Linked DNA regions of Thermogemmata fonticola. The protein of the gene in region 1 interacts with the protein of each later gene in a pairwise test. Links are inferred from orthologs where the notes say so. Each region holds a gene or a part of one and is shown on either strand. Other genes may lie near its edges. The genes, in order: lpdA and odhB.

Region 1 (9,383 bases):
ATTCCAGAACCACATCCGCGTCGCTGGCGCCTAGGATAGCCGCTAGCTCATCCGCGCTATGCCAGACCGGCTCTTCCTTATCCGAGGCGATGAGCAAGCCCCGGCTTCCCTCAGCATCTTCGATAATGAACCACCGCCCGCTCCCCGTGGGCGTGATCGCAAAAATGAGCAGGGGAACTTCCTCACGGTGGATGTAGGACAACGCCTCCCGGATCGAGTAGTGATGGGATTGCAGGCGAATCCCCAGTCCCTCGGCCGCTTGAGCCAAGCGGATGCGTGAGGCCCGCGGCAACGTCGGCTCGATCCGCTGCACCGCCGCCCGATAAAGCTGGGCGGCATGCTCCAGATCGAAAGGCAGATCGCAAACCTGCGCCAGATATTCCAGGATTCTGAGCGATTCGATATCCTGCGCCGAGGCTGGCTGCTGGGCTTTCAAGTCACTGAGCACCGCGATCTCCTCGGAGGGGGTTGTTCGTCGCCGTCGCATTCCGCACATCCTGCCTTCCCGCCACGGTTGCGACTCGCCGGGGTCGGCTTCCGAGTGCTTACCGAAGGCTTTTTGTACCATGATAACCTGGAGAGAGGGAGTTGTCCCACCGCCTTCCTTCCCTGTCACGGATTCCTGCCTGGCCTCGTCGTCGCTGCTGGCCTGCCGGCCGTTCCAGGCCGTACCATGACTCCAACCCAGGGGCTAGCCTCCCGCCTGGCGGGATTGTCTCTCTGAGGCGGCCGATCGCATGGGGAGCTGCGGTTAGCTATGACGGCGGCCGAGGCTCGATTTCGCTGGCGGAGCGGCAGGGGCGGACAAACGCAACGGGAACGCTATAACGTCGCCACCAGCGGGTTGTGGCCCACACCACGGCGGAGGGAAGGGGACCTCAGTCGCGGCGGGCAGGACGCAACCGTTCGACCTGTGGAGGGGCAGATCATGCGCTCCCGGTTCATCACCTTGGCAAAAAACGTGATTCTAGCAGTGGGATGGCTTATGATGGCGGAACCCGTCTATGGCGATGAGGGGATGTGGCTGTTCAACCAGCCGCCGCGGGAATACTTGCAGAAACAGTACGGTTTCGCCCCGGATGACGCCTGGTTGGAACATGTCCGGCTGGCCTCGGTCCGCTTCAATTCCGGCGGCTCCGGCAGCTTCGTCAGCCCCTACGGCCTGGTGATGACCAATCACCACGTGGCTTCGGATGATCTGGCCAAGCTGTCTACCCCGGAGAAGAACTACCTGCGTGACGGCTTCCATGCGAAAACTTTGGCGGAGGAGTTGCCTTGCAAGGGGCTGGAGCTGAACGTCCTTATCGGGATCCAGGATGTGACGGCGGAGGTGGAAAAGGCGGTGCCGCCGGGGACCCCGCCCGCCGAGGCGTTCAAGCTGCGCCAGGCCCGCATCGCCGAGCTGGAGAAAGCCGCCGCTGACCCAGACAAAAACATCCGCGCCGATGTCGTCACCCTTTACGCTGGCGGGCAATATCACCTCTACACCTTCAAAAAGTACACTGACATCCGCCTGGTTTTCGCGCCGGAAAAAGACGCCGCCTTCTTCGGCGGAGACCCGGACAACTTCGAATATCCCCGCTACTGCCTCGATGTGGCCTTTGTGCGCGTGTACGAGAACGGCAAGCCGATCAACAGCCAGCATTATCTGAAGTGGAGCGCCCAGGGGAGCCGGGAAGGGGAGCTGGTCTTCGTCTCGGGGCATCCGGGCCGGACCAACCGGGGCAATACGATGGCGGAGCTGAAATACCTGCGGGACACCGGCTATCCCTATCTGCTCCAGCGTCTCAACCGGCTGGAGGTGCTGCTGAGCGCCTGGAGCGCCCGCAGCGAGCGCAATGCCCAGCGTGCGGAAGATGAGCTATTCAGCATCCAGAACAGCCGCAAGGCGCGGATCGGCGGCTTGGCGGGCCTGCTCGATCCCAAACTGATGGCCCGCAAAGAGGCCCAGGAGAAACGCCTGCGGGACTATCTGACCCATTTGCAAGTGCGGATGCAGCCCCTGCCGCCTTGGCACGCCGAGGCCACGAAAGCCTTTGAGGTCATCGCCCAGGCGGAAAAGGTCCGGGCCGAGTTGATCCGGGATGTCACCCTGCTGGAAAACGCCGCCGGCTTCTATTGCGCCTCCTTCGGAATCGCCCGAACCCTCGTCCGTGCTGCCGAGGAGCTGCCCAAACCCGGCGGAGAACGCCTGCGCGAGTTCGCCGACGCTCGCCTGCCCAGCCTCAAATTCCAGCTCTTCTCCGATGAACCGATCTATGAAGACCTGGAGATCGTCAAACTCACCGATGCCCTGACCTTCCTGGCGACGAGTCTGGGAGCGGAGCACGAACTGGTTCAGAAAGTGCTGGCTGGCAAATCCCCCCGCGAACGGGCCTATGAATTGATCAGCGGCACTCGCGTCCGCGATGTGGAGTTCCGCAAGAAAGTCTTCGCAGAGATCGAAGAGAAGGCCAAGGCCGGCCAGAAGGTCGAGGTCAGCCGTTGGAACGATCCGATGATGGATCTGGCCCTGCTGGTCGATCCGGCTGCCCGCGCCGTACGCAAGCGCTTCGAGAATGAAGTCGAGGAGCCGAAGCGCCAGGCTTACGCCGCTTTGGCCAAGGCCCGCTTCGCCATGGATGGGGACCGGGTCTATCCTGATGCCACCTTTACCCTGCGTTTGGCCTTCGGCGTGGTCAAGGGGTACAAGGAAGATGGCAAGGACGTGCCGCCGTTCACCACCTTCGCCGGCATGTTCCAGCGAGCCGAGGAGCAGAAGCATCAGCCCCCCTTCGTGCTGCCCAAGCGCTGGCTGGAGCGCAAAAAGGCCCTCGATCTCCAGACGCCGCTGAACTTCGTCTGCACGGCGGATATTATCGGCGGCAACTCCGGCTCGCCGGTCATCAACAAAAAGGGGGAGGTCGTGGGCCTGATCTTCGATGGCAACATCCAGTCGCTGGTGCTGGACTTCATCTACGATGACGAGCAAGCGCGGGCCATCTCCGTCGATAGCCGGGGCATTCTGGAAGCGCTGCGCAAAATCTACGATGCCCAGGACCTGGCGGATGAGATCACCGGCGTCCTCAAGCGCTGACAGAGAAAGGGAAGGAGAGGAGCGGAGACAGGGCGAAGGTAAGGCGGAGGCGGGGGTCCAGCCGAGCGGCGGCGCAAGAGGGGCGGCGGAGCGCTGCCGGGGACCGGAGGGACCAATCAGGCCGTGGCGGAAGCGGCTGCCCCAGCTTCCCAAGGGAGTGACACAGCGATGGCGGAAACCCGCAGCACTCAGCTCCTGGTGATTGGCGCCGGACCCGGCGGCTACCCGGCGGCGTTGCATGCGGCCGATCGCGGATGGGCCGTCACCCTGGTCGATGAGGATAACCGCCTGGGCGGCGTCTGCCTCAATCGCGGCTGCATCCCCTCCAAGGCGCTGTTGCATATCGCCCGGCTCCTCCATGAAGTCCGCGCCTTGGCGGAACAGGGCGTGCGCTTCGAGGGACCGCAGATCGACCTGGAGCGCCTGCGCAGCTACGTCCAGAAGCAAGTCGTGGGCCGGCTCAATAGCGGGATCGCCCAGTTGACCAAGGCCCGCGGCGTCCAGGTGCTCACCGGTCACGCCACCTTCCTCGACCCGCACACCGTCCGGGTGCGTCCCAGCGTCGGCGAAGAGCTGACCTTGCGCTTCGAGCATTGCATCCTGGCTCCCGGCTCGCTGCCCGTGGTGCCTTCCGCCTGGCAGGTCGATCCCCAGCGCATCTGGGATAGCACGGCCGCCCTGCAACTGTCCTGCCTGCCGCCGCGCTTGTTGGTCATCGGAGGGGGGTACATTGGCTTGGAGATCGGCACCGTCTATGCGGCCCTGGGCAGCCAGGTGACGGTCGTGGAAGCCTTGGACGGCCTCTTGCCCCTGGCGGACCGGGACCTGGTGGCGCCGCTGGAGAAACGCCTGCGTCGGGAGTTCGCCGCCATTTACGTGAACACGCGGGTGGCCAGTGTGCAAGCGGCGGAGGAGGGGATCGCTGTGACCCTGGAAGGCCGGGATGTGCCGGAACGGCTCCTCTTCGACCACGTGCTGGTCGCCGTGGGGCGCCGGCCCAATACGGCCCATCTGAACCTGGACAAGGCCGGGGTGCAGGTCGATGAGCGTGGTTACATCCGCGTCGATGCACAACGCCGCACCAGCGTACCGCACATCTATGCCGTGGGCGATGCGGCGGGGGAGCCGGGACTGGCCCACAAGGCGACAGCGGAAGCACGGGTCGCCGTCGAAGCGCTCTTGGGGGAACCGGCGGCCTGGCAGCCCCGCGCGATTCCAGCCGTGGTCTTCACCGATCCGGAAATCGCCTGGGCCGGCCTGACGGAAAAGCAAGCCCAGGCGGAAGGGATTCCCCACGAGGTCCTCAAGTTCCCCTGGACCGCCAGCGGCCGCGCAGTAACCCTCGACCGCACCGAAGGGTTGACCAAACTCCTCGTCGAGCCGGACAGCAAACGCATCCTGGGCGTTGGCATGGTCGGCGTCGGTGTCGGAGATATGATCGCCGAAGGAGTGTTGGCCATCGAGATGGGCGCCGTCGCCCGCGACCTCCTGGAAACCATTCACCCCCATCCCACCCTTTCGGAAACCCTCATGGAATGTGCCGAGCTGGCTTACGGTGCCTCCGTCCATATCGCTCGTCCGAAACGCAGTTAGAGCTGCTCGTTGGAAACACCCAGCGCGTATAAGTGAGTGTTGCTTGTTCAACGGAGTGAGTGCTATCCGTGGGCTACGCCGTCCGAAGCGTGTCCCCGGTTCCTTCCAGGAAGTGCGGCGTGAGAAGAGCGGTTCTGGCCCCTTGGCTCTGATGTTTCTCGTTGCCTAAGCGCTTCTACGCCGGCGGCCGGCGGTGGGGCCGCGTAGTATTCCTGGTACAGTTTCTCTACGATGGTTTCGCCATGCCGGGCCAAACGCCGCCGGATGCGCCAGTTCTGCCACAGCACGGGGAGCAGTCCCCGCTTTTGGAAGCGGCGCGGAGAGACCGTCACGGGAAGATCGAGATAGGCGAGCGGTCCGCTTAGCTGCAAACGCCGGGATAGGGCCACATCTTCCAGAAACGGCCAGGGGGGAAAGCCGCCGATGGCTTCCAGGACCGAGCGGCGGAAGAACTGGGCCTGGTCGCCGTAAGCCAGTCCCCGGCGGGCGCGGCGGCGATCGGCCCATTCGACGAGACGATACCACCAGGCTGCACTGTCAAAGCGATGGCCCAGGCAGCCGCCCACAATTTCGGGATGATCGGCGAGCCGTTGGCGGACCCGTTCCAAAGCCACAGGGGGGAAGATCATGTCGGCATGGGCGATCAGGATGATGTCCTGCGGACAGAAATCCAGGGCGTAAGCGATCTGTCGGCCTCGGCCGCGCTGAGGACAGGAGAGAACCAGGGCGCCGCCTTGCTCCGCGATGGCCGCGGTCCCATCCGTGGAGCCGCCATCGGCGACGACAATGCACTCGGCCGGTGCGCTTTGCTCCTGAAGCGACTGGAGCAGCAGGGGCAAGCAATCCGCTTCCTGCCAGGTCGGCACGATGACAGCCAGGGTGAGGGTGCGTGAGGGTGAAGGCCGGTCTGTCATGGAGCGGTTCATCCTTCCTCCAGGGAGGGGGGAAATAAGAGAAAACAAGGATGCAGGGGGACGATAACACTTGTCGCGGTCCAGCCGGGTCAAATCTCCTCAAAGCGGGCGGTGAAATGCCGCAGTAGCGGGGGTGCGTCGATGAGGCGCAAGCCGCGGATGGACGAGCGGTCGGCGTAGACTTCCGCCACGGCTTCGATGACGTAGTCGATGTGGCTTTGGGTGTACACCCGGCGGGGGATGGCCAGGCGCACCAATTGCATCGGCGGATGGATCATGCGTCCCGTGGCCGGGTCCTGCCGTCCGAACATGACGCTGCCGATCTCGACGCCGCGGATCCCCGCATGGCGGTACAGGGCACACACCAGGGCCTGGCCGGGAAATTCATCCGGCGTCAAGTGTTCGCAGAAATCGGCGGCATCGATGTAAATAGCGTGCCCCCCCGGCGGCTCGACGATCCGCACCCCGGCATGCAGCAGACCTTCGCCCAGATACTCCACGCTGCGGATGCGGTATTGCAAGTAATCCTCGTCCAGCACTTCCTGGAAACCCTGGGCCATCGCTTCCAGGTCCCGCCCTGCCAGTCCGCCGTAAGTGATGAACCCTTCGGTCAGGATCAGGAGGTTGTTGGCCCGCTGGGCTAGCTGATCATCCCGCATGAGCAGCACGCCGCCGATGTTGACCAGCCCATCCTTCTTGGCGCTGATGGTGGCGCCGTCGGCCAGAGCGAACATGTCCCGGACGATGTCCCGCACGGAGCGGTGCTGCTGTCCTTCTTCCCGCAGTTTGATGAAGTAGGCATTCTCGGCGAAGCGGCAGGCGTCCAGGAACAACGGGATGCCGTAACGGTCGCAGACCTGGCGCACCGCTCGAAGATTGGCCAGGCTCACGGGTTGGCCGCCGCCGGTGTTGTTCGTGACGGTCATCATGACGACGGGGATGCGTTCCGGCCCCACCTTCTGGATTAGCTCTTCCAGCCGGGCCACATCCATGTTCCCCTTGAAAGGGCGGCGCAGGCGGGGCTTTTTCCCTTCTTCGCAGAGCAGGTCCACCGCCTCCGCTCCGGAGTGCTCGATATTCGCGCGGGTGGTGTCGAAGTGGCTATTGCTCGGCACGATCTTACCCGGCCCGCCGAGCAGCTCGAAGAGGATGCGTTCGCTGGCCCGGCCTTGATGCGTCGGCAGAACGTGGGGCATGCCGGTGATCTCCTTCATCACGGCCTCGAAACGATACCAGCTCCGCGCCCCCGCGTACGACTCGTCGCCCCGGAGCATCCCGGCCCACTGCTCGCTGGACATCGCCGCTGTGCCGCTGTCGGTGAGCAAGTCGATCAGCACCGCCTCCGCCGGTATCAAAAACGGATTGAAATAGGCGGAACGCAAAATCGCCTCCCGTTCCGCGCGTGTGGTCAACCGTAACGGTTCCACCATCTTGATGCGAAAGGGTTCGATGATGGTCTTCATTCTGGGTTCCTCGGCGCCCGCTCTTGCAGCCACGACAGGGTATGATCCATATTACCGGACTGCCGAGCGAGCCGATAGCCTGACCCCCGGCTGCCTGATGGACCGATAGCTTGCCGCTGGGGGTGGGCGAAGAGTCGATCGCCCGCCCGCTCCGGGCCGCTAAAGCAACGGAGCGCTCGCTGCCTTCGCCAACTTGCATGAGGGAGCCTGCCGATGATCCGCCTGCTCCAACCGCCGGATGTCCCCCCGTTGCTGGAACTCACCGCGCAGACGGATATGTTCCTCCCTCACGAACTGGACGCTCTGGAGGAAGTCTTTACGGACTACTTCGCCGCCCTGAAGGATTACGATCATCACGCCTGGGTTTGGGAGGCGGAAGAGCGCTTGCTCGGCTTCGTCTACTATGCCCCGGCACCGCTGACGGATCGGAGCTGGTATCTCTACTGGATCGTCGTGGCAAAGGAGTACCAGCGCCAGGGCTTGGGCAGCCGATTGCTCCAATTTGTGGAAGCGGACCTGCGCACCCGCGGAGCACGTCTGTTGCTCGTCGAAACGTCCTCCAAGCCGTCCTACGCTCCGACTCGCGCCTTCTACCACAAACACGGTTACACGCTTTGTGCTACCGTGCCGGACTTTTACGCCGATGGCGACAGCCTGGTCATTTTTGCCCGCCGCCTCTGAGACTCCGCGGCCTTCTGAGAGTCGCCGGTATGTTGAAGGCTTCCCCAGGTCTTGGCCCGCCTGGCTTCCCCTGGCTTTTCCCTCGGCATCGAACCGCTGACTGTTGCTCGGCTTGAGCCCCGAGGTCCGGTGACACAGGTTCGTCTTGGCTCTCCCTCGGCGCAGAAGGAGGGGGGGCATGGCAAGGCGAAACGAATTCAAGCGGAACGGAAGCGTGCCGTCAGGGGTTGGAGACGCTGAAGGGCCTCGGCGTGGCACAGGCCATTGGTGGCGAGCAGTCCGCGGCGCTGGGCGAAGTCGTCCGCTTGATAAGCGATGGGTTGGCCGAAGAGGTCGGTGACAGTGCCGCCGGCTTCAGTGACCAGCAAGTGTCCCGCGCAGATGTCCCAGTCGTGAAAGGTTTCGTAGGTGTTGGCGTAAACGTCGGCTTCGCCGCGGGCGACACGGGCGAGCTTGACGCCGCCGGAATAGGTCTCCTGAATGTGCTTGGGTGTGAGCAGAGCTGCGGCGCGGCTGACTTGGCCAGGTTTGGCCCAGGATTGCACCAGGATGCACTCGGAAAAGGGGCGGCGGGAGACCTGGCAGCGGACGGCGGTGGCATCCCCGACATAGGTCCAGCAGCCGCCGCCCTGCCGCGCGAAGGTGATCCGATTCTGGGCGGGTTCAGCGACGACTCCCACCACTGGCATTCCCTCGGCCAAAAGGCCGATCATCACGGAGAACTGGCCGTTTTTGCGGGCGAACCCCCGGGTGCCGTCGATCGGATCGACGACCCACGTCCGCGGGCCGCGCTGTGCCACAGTCTCGAAACCGCTGATCTTCTCCTCCGCGCAGAGAGCATCGTGGGGGAAGTGGTGGTGGAGCCGATCCAAAATCAGTTCCTGCGCCCGCCGATCGACGGGGGTGCTGATGTCGGCAGGGGCATCCGGAATGGCTGTGAAGGCCTGGTATTCCTGGCGGAGGCGCTCCGCGGCTTCCTCCGCCACCTTCAGAGCGATCGTCAATTCCCTATCCCAGGGCATGGCTACTCCTGTGGGTTGGATGCCGTCTCGGCGACCTGGGCTTCCGCCAGCAGTTGCAAGCGGCGGTAATAGTCGTTGCGCTGCCACAATTCCCGGTGGGTGCCCATGTCGCTGATCTTACCGTTGACGATGAGGAAGACCCGATCCACCCAGCGCAAGGTGGTCAAGCGTTGGGCCAGGACGAGGATGGTCCGTCCGGGAGCGACGCGCTGCAAGGTGTCGTCCAAGAGCACTAAGGTGTCCTCATCCACGGGCGGGCCGGGTTCCTCCACCACCAGAATGCTAGGATCGCGAACCAGGGCGCGGGCCAGAGCGATCCGGAAGGCTTGGCCGGGAGTCAGCGGCACGCCATGCTCCCCGATCACGGTTTCGTAGCCGTAGGGGAGACGTTCGATGAACTGGTGGGCATGGGCCAGTTTGGCCGCTTCGATGATCTGCGGCAGGCGGTACTGCGGGTCGCCGCAGCCGATGTTGTTCGCCACCGTATCCGTGAAGACCCATTCATCCTCCATCACGAGGGCGACTTGGAGGCGGAGGGATTCGTGCGTGACCCAGCGGATGTTTTTGTCTTCGATGCGGATTTCTCCTTGCGTCGGGTCGAAGAAGCGCGGCAGGAGGTAGGCCAGGCTGCGCA
Region 2 (9,457 bases), on another replicon or contig:
CGATACGCGCAAACAAGGCAGCCCGGCGAGCTGTGCGCCCATCATCCACCGGGGAGTTCACATTCTCCGGCGGCTGACCCGGATTCTGTATGTTGAACGGAGCGTAGCGCATGCCCAAAAAGCCAGCGCCGCCTCGCGGTCCGCCAACGGAAATGAAAGCGGGCAGATCGGCGTTCCGCATCGCCTCAATATCCATCGCCTGATAGTAAGCGAGCACGGAGCCGATAGAAGGATAGTCCAGAAGCGGATTGCGCTGCCGACCGGTGTTCATTATGTAGGTGCCGCGATCATGATCCCCTTCGCGGGAGTTGAGCGAGCGGATGATCGACAAGTGATTGAAGACTTTCGCCAATTTGGGCAGATATTCCGAAATCTGGATGCCGCTGACCACGGTGTTGATCGGCTTATGAGGGCCGCCATTGGGGCTGCCCGGCTTCATGTCGAACATGTCAATCGTCGGCGGTCCACCGGCCATCCAGAGGATGATGAGGCTTTTCTGCTTTTTCCGCATTTCTGGAGCCGCGGCCCGAACTTTAGCCAGAAACTCCAGCCCCGGCAGTGTCAAGCCCGCAGAGGCAATACTGTGTTGCAGAAAATGGCGGCGATCTGTGATTCCGAACATGGCAAAGGCTCCGTGTCACACAACAATCGGGGTGCTACCGCGTTATCCACATCCTCACTCAAACAGCGGATACATTAACCTAGCACAGCTTTGGGAAACGTCACCGTGCTCGTCGAGGGGAACCTCTTCCCCCTCATTTGCCGCTGCTATAGACTATGACGCCAATCCCCCGCCCAAGTTCCGAAAAAACTCCTCCGTAGCCGACAAGTCTGATCAAGAAATGGACCTCAAGCTCTTGTTTGTCTTGCTCAGGGAATTGGCCAGAGGGCATGCCAAACCACCGCAGGCTGAATTCCTCTGCCTGGTTTTGCCACCCGATCTTCGATTCTTATGTATGTCAGCAGATATCCAGGTTGCTTTGGCTTGGAAGAGGGAAAAGTTTTTACTATGATGTGCGACTGTCCCGCTTGTGAGACCTAATCAGATGGTTGGCCAGGCTGGTCCGACTTGGGCCGCAGTGAGCTGAACACAGTTTCTGGAGGTTGTTATGCGCCCAACACGTTACCTGATGGGAGTGCTCGCGGGGGTAGGTCTCTGCCTTTTGCTGAAGGCAGGCGCGCCAGCGGAGGTGTTGGCTCAGGCTGCATCCGCGGGTCAGAAAGACAAGCAGAAGGTGGAGAAAAAAGAGAATGGAAGCAAAGCACCTGCCACCATAAGGGAACCCGGCCAGACCAAGGAGGTGGGGAAGGCAGGAGCGAGTGGTGGAGTCGTTGAGGTCTACCAGGCCAAAGATGGCTGGCGGTTCCGCATCAAAAATGCTCAAGGGAAATCCCTGGCCATCGGTGTGGTGGGGTATTCCACCAAAGAGGAAGCGTTGCAGGTGGTCCAACAGGTACAAGGGATACTCAACAGTCAAAAGGTAGTCACGGTAGAAGGGAAGAAGTGACCTAGCGGAATTCGCGGGGAATCCGCTCTCCCGGAAGCCGGCGGACAAAAGGGTAGCGGTCCAAGCCGATGACAGGTATGAGCCAATCGTGAGTAATTTCCGGCTGGAGAAATGCGCCGGCGCGGACGTACATCATCGCGAGTCGGCTAGTGCCCGGTTCCCCCACACGTACCACCGGCTGAATCCGGCGGTACAGATCGGGATCCGCGTAAGTGACGGCATGGACGCAATGGGCGATCCGTGGGTTGTACCAAAGCGTATCTAATACACGATAGCGAACTTGGCCGGAATTAAGTTGGAAAAACCATTGCCGGGCTAGCTCATAGCGTAAGGCCGAGATTTCGTAAGGTCCCCACATCGAGATGCGGTCCTTCTGCTCCGCAGCCCGCTGCATCGTTTCCTCAAGCGTATAGTTTTTCCCCGGCTGAGGCCACAGGCGCAGGGGCCGGACGGGTCCTTCGGCTGGAAGCCAACTGATTGTGAACCATTCGACGGCCAGGGTACCATCTGCCTGCCGGCTGGCCTTGGCAAAAATGGCCCATGTATGTGCCGTACGCGGTCGGAAAGGGATCGCCTGACCGCCGAAGAGAATCATGTAATGCCGGTTCTGGCCAATAGCTTGAGGAGGAGCGGCATTCCCCAAGGGAAGGACCAAACCCACGTCAACAGAATTCCTGTCCAACTCCAAGGCCGCGCGTGGAAAAGCAGCAGGATGAAGTACGTTGGGGCGTATCCGCTTTTCATCCTCTGCCTTCGCCTCGCCAAACGGCAGCGCCAACCACAAAATCCCCACCCAAGGGGAGAAATAGACACGTGACCGATCCAGAATACCCGTCTTGCTATTCATCTGCAACGCTCATTCTCTCAGGGATGCGAAGGGAGGAGGGTTGGAAACGGAGAGGAGGGTCCCCACCAACTCTTCCCATGGAACTCCCATCGGTTGTCGCTCAGGGAAGTATGACTTTACTTCCCCACATCTTGAGATGAAAGGAAGGGAGGGAACGTTACTTCGGATGGAAGCGGCAAGAGGCGTACTGCGGAGTCGCTTGGCAGGGTATGCTGTCGCATCCAAAGCGGGAAAGAGAGTGCGAACCGATTTTCAGGAATGCAAGGGTTTGCCGGCCCATGCCATACGAGCGGCTTCGGCGAGGACTTCACTGAGGGACGGATGGGGATGGATGCACCGGGCCACATCTTCGGCAGAAGCGTGAAACTCCAGAAGAGTAGCGCACTCCGCAATCAACTCTGAGGCTTGAGGACCGATAATGTGCACGCCCAACAGCCGGTCTGTGTCCTCCTCAGCGAGTACTTTGACCCAGCCGGTCGTATCGCCGAGGGCTTTGGCCCGCCCATTAGCCGAGAAAGGGAATCGCCCAACGCGGTAGCGGATGCCTTTCTGTTGCAGCTCCTGTTCTGTCGCACCGACGCTAGCCACCTCTGGATGAGTGTAGATCACGCTGGGAATGGCGGAGTAGTTGACGCGGGGCTTCATTCCGGCTAGGCGTTCTGCCACGACTACGCCTTCGGCACTGGCTTTGTGGGCCAGCATCGGACCAGCAATCAAATCGCCTACCGCCAAGATGTGCGGCACCGCCGTGCGATAGTCAGCATCGACAGCCAGGCGTCCACTTGCCGGGTCCAGGCGTAAGCCCACAGTTTCCAAGCCTAATCCCTCAGTGTAAGGCTTGCGCCCGACGGCAACGAGAACGCGATCGCCCCGGAAGGTTCGGCGTGTGCCATCGGCTAAAGAAGCCACGAGAGTGATCCCGTTGCCATCTGCTTGGGCTTCGATGACGCGTGTTTGAAAATGGAATTGCATTCCCTGACGTGTCAATTGCTTGAGAAGCTCCCCGGCGATTTCGCTATCCGTGTGGGGTAATAGGCGAGGCAGCGCTTCCAGTACGGTGACCTCGGCTCCCAACCGGCGCCAGACGGAACCAAGTTCCAATCCGATATATCCCGCGCCGATAATCAGCAGATGCTGCGGAACAGTGGTGAAATGGAGGGCCTCGGTTGAGCTGACAACGACTTGGCCATCGAAGGGGAGAAAAGGCAGTTCTACGGGAACACTTCCCGTTGCCAGAAGGATATGACGTCCTTGCAAGGGGAGTGCCGTCCCTTCCGCCTGTTGCACGACCACTTGATGACCGCCGTTCAAGCGGGCCACGCCGTGATAGGAATCAACGCCATATTTCTTGAACAGGAATGCGATGCCTTGGGTCAGTTCATGGACGATGCGGTCTTTGCGAGCCAGCAGAGTTGCCAGATCAAGAGTAACGCCGGAGAGCCGCACGCCGTGGCTGGCCAAGTGCTGCTGCGCTTGGACGTACCAATAGCTAGAATCGAGGAGCGCTTTGGACGGAATACACCCGATATTCAGGCAGGTGCCGCCTAGTTGCTTACGTTTGTCCACACATGCCACTCGCAGCCCCAGTTGTGCGGCACGGATCGCGGCCACATATCCTCCTGGACCCGCGCCAATGACCAACAGATCGTAAGTTTCTGCCATAAAATGAGCATCCAGAAGAATTCAGGGGAAGGCACAATTAAGGTCAACAATGTAGATTATATCTACGTATATCTGTATTTCCAATTACGGCAAGTCTAACATCAGAACTGCAGGATTTTCGATACATTCCTTCACACGGACGAGGAACTGAACGGCTTCGCGACCGTCGATCAACCGGTGATCGTAACTCAAAGCCAGATACATCATGGGGCGGATTGCGATCTGGTCTTGGACAACGACTGCTCGCTTCTGGATAGCATGCATTCCCAAAATGGCTGACTGGGGGGGATTGAGAATCGGTGTGCTGAGCAAAGAGCCAAATACCCCGCCGTTGGTAATCGTAAATGTGCCCCCCTCCAAATCCTGGAGTGTGATTCGGCCCTCACGAGCTTTGCGTGCCAATTCGGCGATGGCGGATTCAATCTGCGCAAAACTGAGGCGATCCGCATCTCGGATCACCGGCACTATCAATCCACGATCTGTACTCACGGCTACACCAATGTCATAATAATGATGATATACAATATGTTGTCCATCAATTCTAGCATTGATGATGGGAAATGCTTTCAATGCTTCCACAACAGCTTTCACAAAAAATGACATAAATCCCAGCTTGACTCCATGCCTTTTTTCAAATCGTTCATTATAACGTTGCCGCAGTTCGATGATGGTGGACATGTCGGCTTCGTTGAAGGTGGTCAGCGTCGCGGTCGTTTGCTGGCTTTCCAGAAGCCGCTCGGCAATGCGGCGGCGGATGTGACTCATCGGTTCGCGCGTGACAGACCGCCCAGTAGGAGTAGCTCCAGCCGAGGGAGCGGAAACAGAAGGGGGAGAAAGAGACGGGGCTAACGAGGCGGAGGCTGAAGGCGGAGCTAGAGGACCTGGAGTGGAGCCGTCGCCGCCAGGAGAGGGAGGGAGAGTGGAAGCTCCAGCGCTCGTAGCCGCGGGGGTGCGCTGGGCCATAGCCGCGAGCACATCCCCCTTGGTGATTCGCCCTCCCGGTCCGGTTCCCGTGACTTCAGCAGCGCTAAGTTGGGCTTCCGCGAGCAGTCGCGCGGCCGCCGGCGAAGAACGAGGAGTCACCGGAGAAGGTGAAAGCGGTGGCGGAGGCACCGGGCCGCTTGACGGACCAATTCCAGGGGCTGTTACTGGGGGAACGGTGCTCTTTTCAGCTTGTGCCGATCGGTCCGGAGGGAGTGTTTCAGCCAGGGGTGGGATATCTGCGGGGCGGGACTCAGCCGATGCTGTCGCTTCCGTGTCAATTACAGCGAGGACTGTACCAATGCGTACTGTTTCCCCTTCACGCACGCGCCAGCTTAGCTTACCAGCCGCGGGAGCGGGAAGTTCCTGAGTGGCTTTATCGGTTCCCAATTCGGCCACAGGTTCATCCGCACGGACCCAAGCGCCATCCGGTTTCAACCAGCGGTTCAGTGTCACCTCGCTGATCGATTCACCCAGGGCAGGAACGACTAGCTCGATCTGAGGCATGAAAGTTGGCTCCTCTGGTGCAATAGCTGGCTTGTGATGGTGTGGTTGGTCAGGAAGTCGATCCTTCGTTAGCGATTATTATGGGTTGGGGTGATGGTGCCTGCGATATCTCGGAAACCAGGGCGAGAGGAGACTCCGCGCCTGGGGGGCCGTTGGCCGATTGAGGAGTAGGAGTGATCCACCCGACCGAGCCAGGGCCGATTGGACTGGGGGGAGTGGTTGCGAAGGCTCCTTCCACCAGAAGCTGTTGCTCTCGCTGATGGACGTGGAACGAACCCGTGGCTGGGCTGGCTCCGGCATCCCGCCCGACGTATTCCACGGGGAAACCCATCGCTCGCAAGCGTGGTTCCACGAACGACCACGCGCCCATGTTCTGGGGTTCCTCTTGGACCCAGAGCCACTCCCGGCAGCGTCGATAACGGCCCAGAACGGTCCCCAATTGTTCTCCGGGCCAGGGATACAATTGCTCCAGCCGTACCAAGGCCACACTGACGGTTTGCAGGTGTTCCCGGTGGCGGAGGAGTTCGTAGTAAATCTTCCCGGAACACAGGAGCACACGCGTTACCACCTCCGGATTGGCTGACGCATCATCGAGCACTTCGTGAAAATGTCCGGCTTCCAGCTCCGTGACGGGGGATTGCGCTTGGGGCAGGCGGAGCAGACTCTTGGGTGTCATCACCACGAGCGGCTTGCGAAATGGCCGCTTCACCTGCCGGCGCAGAAGGTGGAAGTACTGGGCAGGAGTGGTGGGATAACACACCTGGATGTTGTCTTCCGCACACATTTGCAGGAAGCGTTCCAGTCGGGCGGAGGAGTGCTCCGGCCCTTGCCCTTCATACCCGTGAGGCAGCAGCAGAACCAAGCCGCTGGAACGGTTCCACTTCGATTCCCCGGAGACGAGGAATTGATCGATGATGACTTGGGCACCATTAGCGAAGTCGCCGAATTGGGCTTCCCATAACACCAGAGTGTACGGATCATCGAGGGAGTAACCATATTCGAATCCCAGGATGGCCGCTTCGGACAAGCTGCTATCGTAGACCTCGAACACGGCTTGTTTCGGGGATAAATGGGCCAAAGGGTAGTACTCGGCACCGGTGTGATAATCTACGAGCACAGCGTGACGCTGGGAGAAAGTGCCGCGGCGGCTGTCTTGACCGCTGAGGCGAACAGGAATCCCCTCTAGCAGCAATGTGCCGAAGGCTAGGGCCTCGGCTGTCGCCCAGTCTACGGACTTGCGCTGCCGAACCGCTTCGTGTCGGCTGTGCAGCAATTTGATCAGTTGCGGGTGGACAGTGAACCCTTCCGGAAGATGCACAAAAGCATCAGCCACGGTATCCAGATGTCGACCTGCGGCGCCGGTTTCTACCACCGTGTGCGTGTACTGGCGTTGCAAGCCGCGCCAGCGCCCCCCAAACCCTTCCATGCCCCGGCGGCGGGATTGTCCCAACGCCACCTGGCCGCGGACCTCTTTCAACGTGCTTTCCAGCTTCTGCCGGTACTCCGCAACGGCGACATCGGCATGCCGTAAGGCTTCGACCAGCCTGTCCTGAAACTCGGCATCCAAGGCGGCGGACACTTCCGCAGTGAGCGATTCCTGAGAAGGCTCAGCCGACAGTTCGGCTAACTTCTGGGCATAGATCTGGGAGATGGGCCGCTTCTGCTCGATGATGCGGCATTGCAGCGGTTGGGTGAAACTGGGATTATCTCCCTCGTTGTGGCCCCATTTGCGGTAGCAAACCAGGTCGATGACCACATCGCGTTGGAATTGTTGCCGGAACTCCAAAGCCAAATGAGCAACCGCGACGCAGGCTTCTGGGTCCTCCGCATTGACGTGAAAGATCGGCACCTGGACGAATTTGGCGATGTCCGTGCAGTACTGTGTCGAACGGGCATCGCGGGGATTGGTCGTGAAGCCGATTTGGTTGTTCACCACAATGTGGAGAGTGCCGCCTGTGCGATAACCTGCCAGGTTCATCAGATTGAACGTTTCCATGACGATGCCCTGACCCGCAAAGGCGGCATCGCCGTGGATGAGAATCGGTATGCCTCGCTTCCGCTCGCGATCCTGGTGCAGCCGTTGCTTACAACGCACTCGCCCTTGAACCACCGGATCGATAATTTCCAAATGGCTCGGATTGGGGGTCAGCGAGATATGCACCTTCTGACCGGCTGAGGTTTCCACATCGGCAGAGAATCCCAAATGATACTTGACATCGCCGTCTCCGTCGATGGTAGACTGCGGCAGATAATTGTCCTCGAACTCAAAGAAGATTTCCGCCAAGGGTTTGTTGAGGATATTGGCCAGAACGTTCAAGCGACCGCGGTGGGCCATACCGAGCACGTATTCGCGCACGCCTAGTTCCGGACCTTTCTCGATGAGGGCATCAAGGATTGGAATAAGCGTTTCTCCGCCTTCCAGGGAGAAACGTTTCTGTCCCACGTATTTGGTGTGCAGGAACCGTTCAAAGGTCTCGGCCTGAAGCAGAGTGATGAGGATGCGATAGCGTTGCCGCAGACCCAGCCGCCATTGCCCTCGCTGGGTTTCTAGACGCTGAGCGATCCAGTTGCGGATGTCCAGCGAGTCGATGTGCATGAATTCCACGCCCACACTGCCGCAGTAGCTGGCCTGAAGATGTTCCAGCAATTGACGCAAGCGGACCGGCCCGCCCAAGCCCCACACTGATGAAGCATCGACGGTTTGGTCCAAATCCGCCGCCGTTAGGCCAAAATTGGCTAGGTCGAGAAGGGGTGAGGGAGGCGGCGGACCGGCAGACAAGGGATCGATATGAGCTTGCAAGTGACCCGCTTGGCGGTACCAGTGGATCAGCCTTTCAACACCCGTTTGCCGGCGCAGTTCGTCGCTTCCAGAAACGACCCGGCGTTCATCTTCCCCTCGGCTGGCAAACTCCATCCCTGAGAAAAAGGCGGCCCAACTCGAATCGACTGACGATGGATTGTCACGCCAGCGGCGGTACAACTCTTCGAGAAGCGGTCCATTTTCGCTGTACATTGGCAATCTCCAGCCCCTGTCAGCGTAATTATAAGTAGAAACAAAGCTATCCGAGAAAGTCGGACTCATGTTGACCCCTGCTACAAGCCAGCTTTTCCGGGTTGCTTTCCTTCTCATGGCCGAGGGCGAGCTGAGACTACGTCTGCCTGGAGAGAATGACCTGGAGAAACAGGTATCAAATACCAAGCAGAGACGATATGATAGCGAAAACGTGGCGGAGGAAGTGACGGACGATATCACGTAACCTTTGCAAGGGGGATTCCCATGTTGCGCTCAGGACACAAAGTGTTAGGAGGAATCGTGGGGGTGATCGCTGCATTCATGCTGGCGCCGACTCCCCAAGCCGCCGGTCAACCTGGTGTTCCCAAAGCAGGAGCGACCCTAAAAGCTGGCGATCCAGCCCCTGATCTCAAAGCCGATAAGTGGTGGAATGGCGATCCCGTTACCCAATTGAAGAAGGGGAATGTGTATGTGGTCGAATTCTGGGCTACCTGGTGCGGTCCCTGCATCGTGATGATGCCCCATTTGAGCGAATTGCAGGAGAAGTATAAGGACCAGGGAGTGATTTTCATCGGTTACACGGCCCGTGATCCCAATAACACCCTGGCTAAGGTGACTAGCTTTGTCGAGAAGCGGGGACGAAAGTTGAAATACCGCTTGGCCTACAGCGAGGACCGCGGCACTTATGATGCGTGGATGAAGGCGGCGGGTCGCGGTGGTATTCCTTGTTGCTTCGTGGTGGATCGCCAAGGCAAGATCGCTTACATCGGCCATCCCATGTATCTGGATGTCGTTCTGCCTAAAGTGGTGGCGGACAAGTGGAAGCTGGACGACTTAGCAGAAGTCGAAAGGGTCGAGCAGGAGGTTGATAGCATCTTTGCCGCCTCCCGGAACCCCGAAGAGTTTCTCAAAAAGCTAGAAGCGTTCGAGAAAAATCAT

The links.
Region 2: the proteins of lpdA (region 1) and odhB interact in binary tests that used the Escherichia coli proteins (3 or more experiments, as listed by UniProt). The link is inferred for Thermogemmata fonticola from one-to-one orthologs.

Annotation. Positions count from the first base shown.
Region 1 is NZ_JACEFB010000011.1:34,133-43,515, forward strand. The notes cover bases 2,587-5,456. They hold lpdA (dihydrolipoyl dehydrogenase), read left to right. Parts: upstream 2,587-3,244; coding sequence 3,245-4,669; downstream 4,670-5,456. Other genes in these bases: H0921_RS13410 (S46 family peptidase), read left to right, coding at 2,587-3,076; H0921_RS13420 (TIGR04283 family arsenosugar biosynthesis glycosyltransferase), read right to left, coding at 4,732-5,456. Also shown: H0921_RS13405 (peptidase domain-containing ABC transporter), read right to left, coding at 1-487; more of H0921_RS13410, read left to right, coding at 758-2,586; more of H0921_RS13420, read right to left, coding at 5,457-5,595; H0921_RS13425 (tryptophanase), read right to left, coding at 5,673-7,046; H0921_RS13430 (GNAT family N-acetyltransferase), read left to right, coding at 7,260-7,727; H0921_RS13435 (3'(2'),5'-bisphosphate nucleotidase CysQ family protein), read right to left, coding at 7,925-8,749; H0921_RS13440 (ABC transporter ATP-binding protein), read right to left, coding at 8,752-9,383. UniProt on the Escherichia coli protein: Lipoamide dehydrogenase is a component of the glycine cleavage system as well as of the alpha-ketoacid dehydrogenase complexes.
Region 2 is NZ_JACEFB010000002.1:128,777-138,233, forward strand. What follows is about bases 3,304-6,247. They hold odhB (2-oxoglutarate dehydrogenase complex dihydrolipoyllysine-residue succinyltransferase), read right to left. Parts: upstream 5,506-6,247; coding sequence 4,102-5,505; downstream 3,304-4,101. Other genes in these bases: lpdA (dihydrolipoyl dehydrogenase), read right to left, coding at 3,304-4,017; H0921_RS04145 (2-oxoglutarate dehydrogenase E1 component), read right to left, coding at 5,555-6,247. Outside these bases: H0921_RS04120 (DUF1501 domain-containing protein), read right to left, coding at 1-622; H0921_RS04125 (hypothetical protein), read left to right, coding at 1,110-1,508; H0921_RS04130 (hypothetical protein), read right to left, coding at 1,510-2,355; more of lpdA, read right to left, coding at 2,608-3,303; more of H0921_RS04145, read right to left, coding at 6,248-8,518; H0921_RS04150 (TlpA disulfide reductase family protein), read left to right, coding at 8,783-9,457. UniProt on the Escherichia coli protein: E2 component of the 2-oxoglutarate dehydrogenase (OGDH) complex which catalyzes the second step in the conversion of 2-oxoglutarate to succinyl-CoA and CO(2).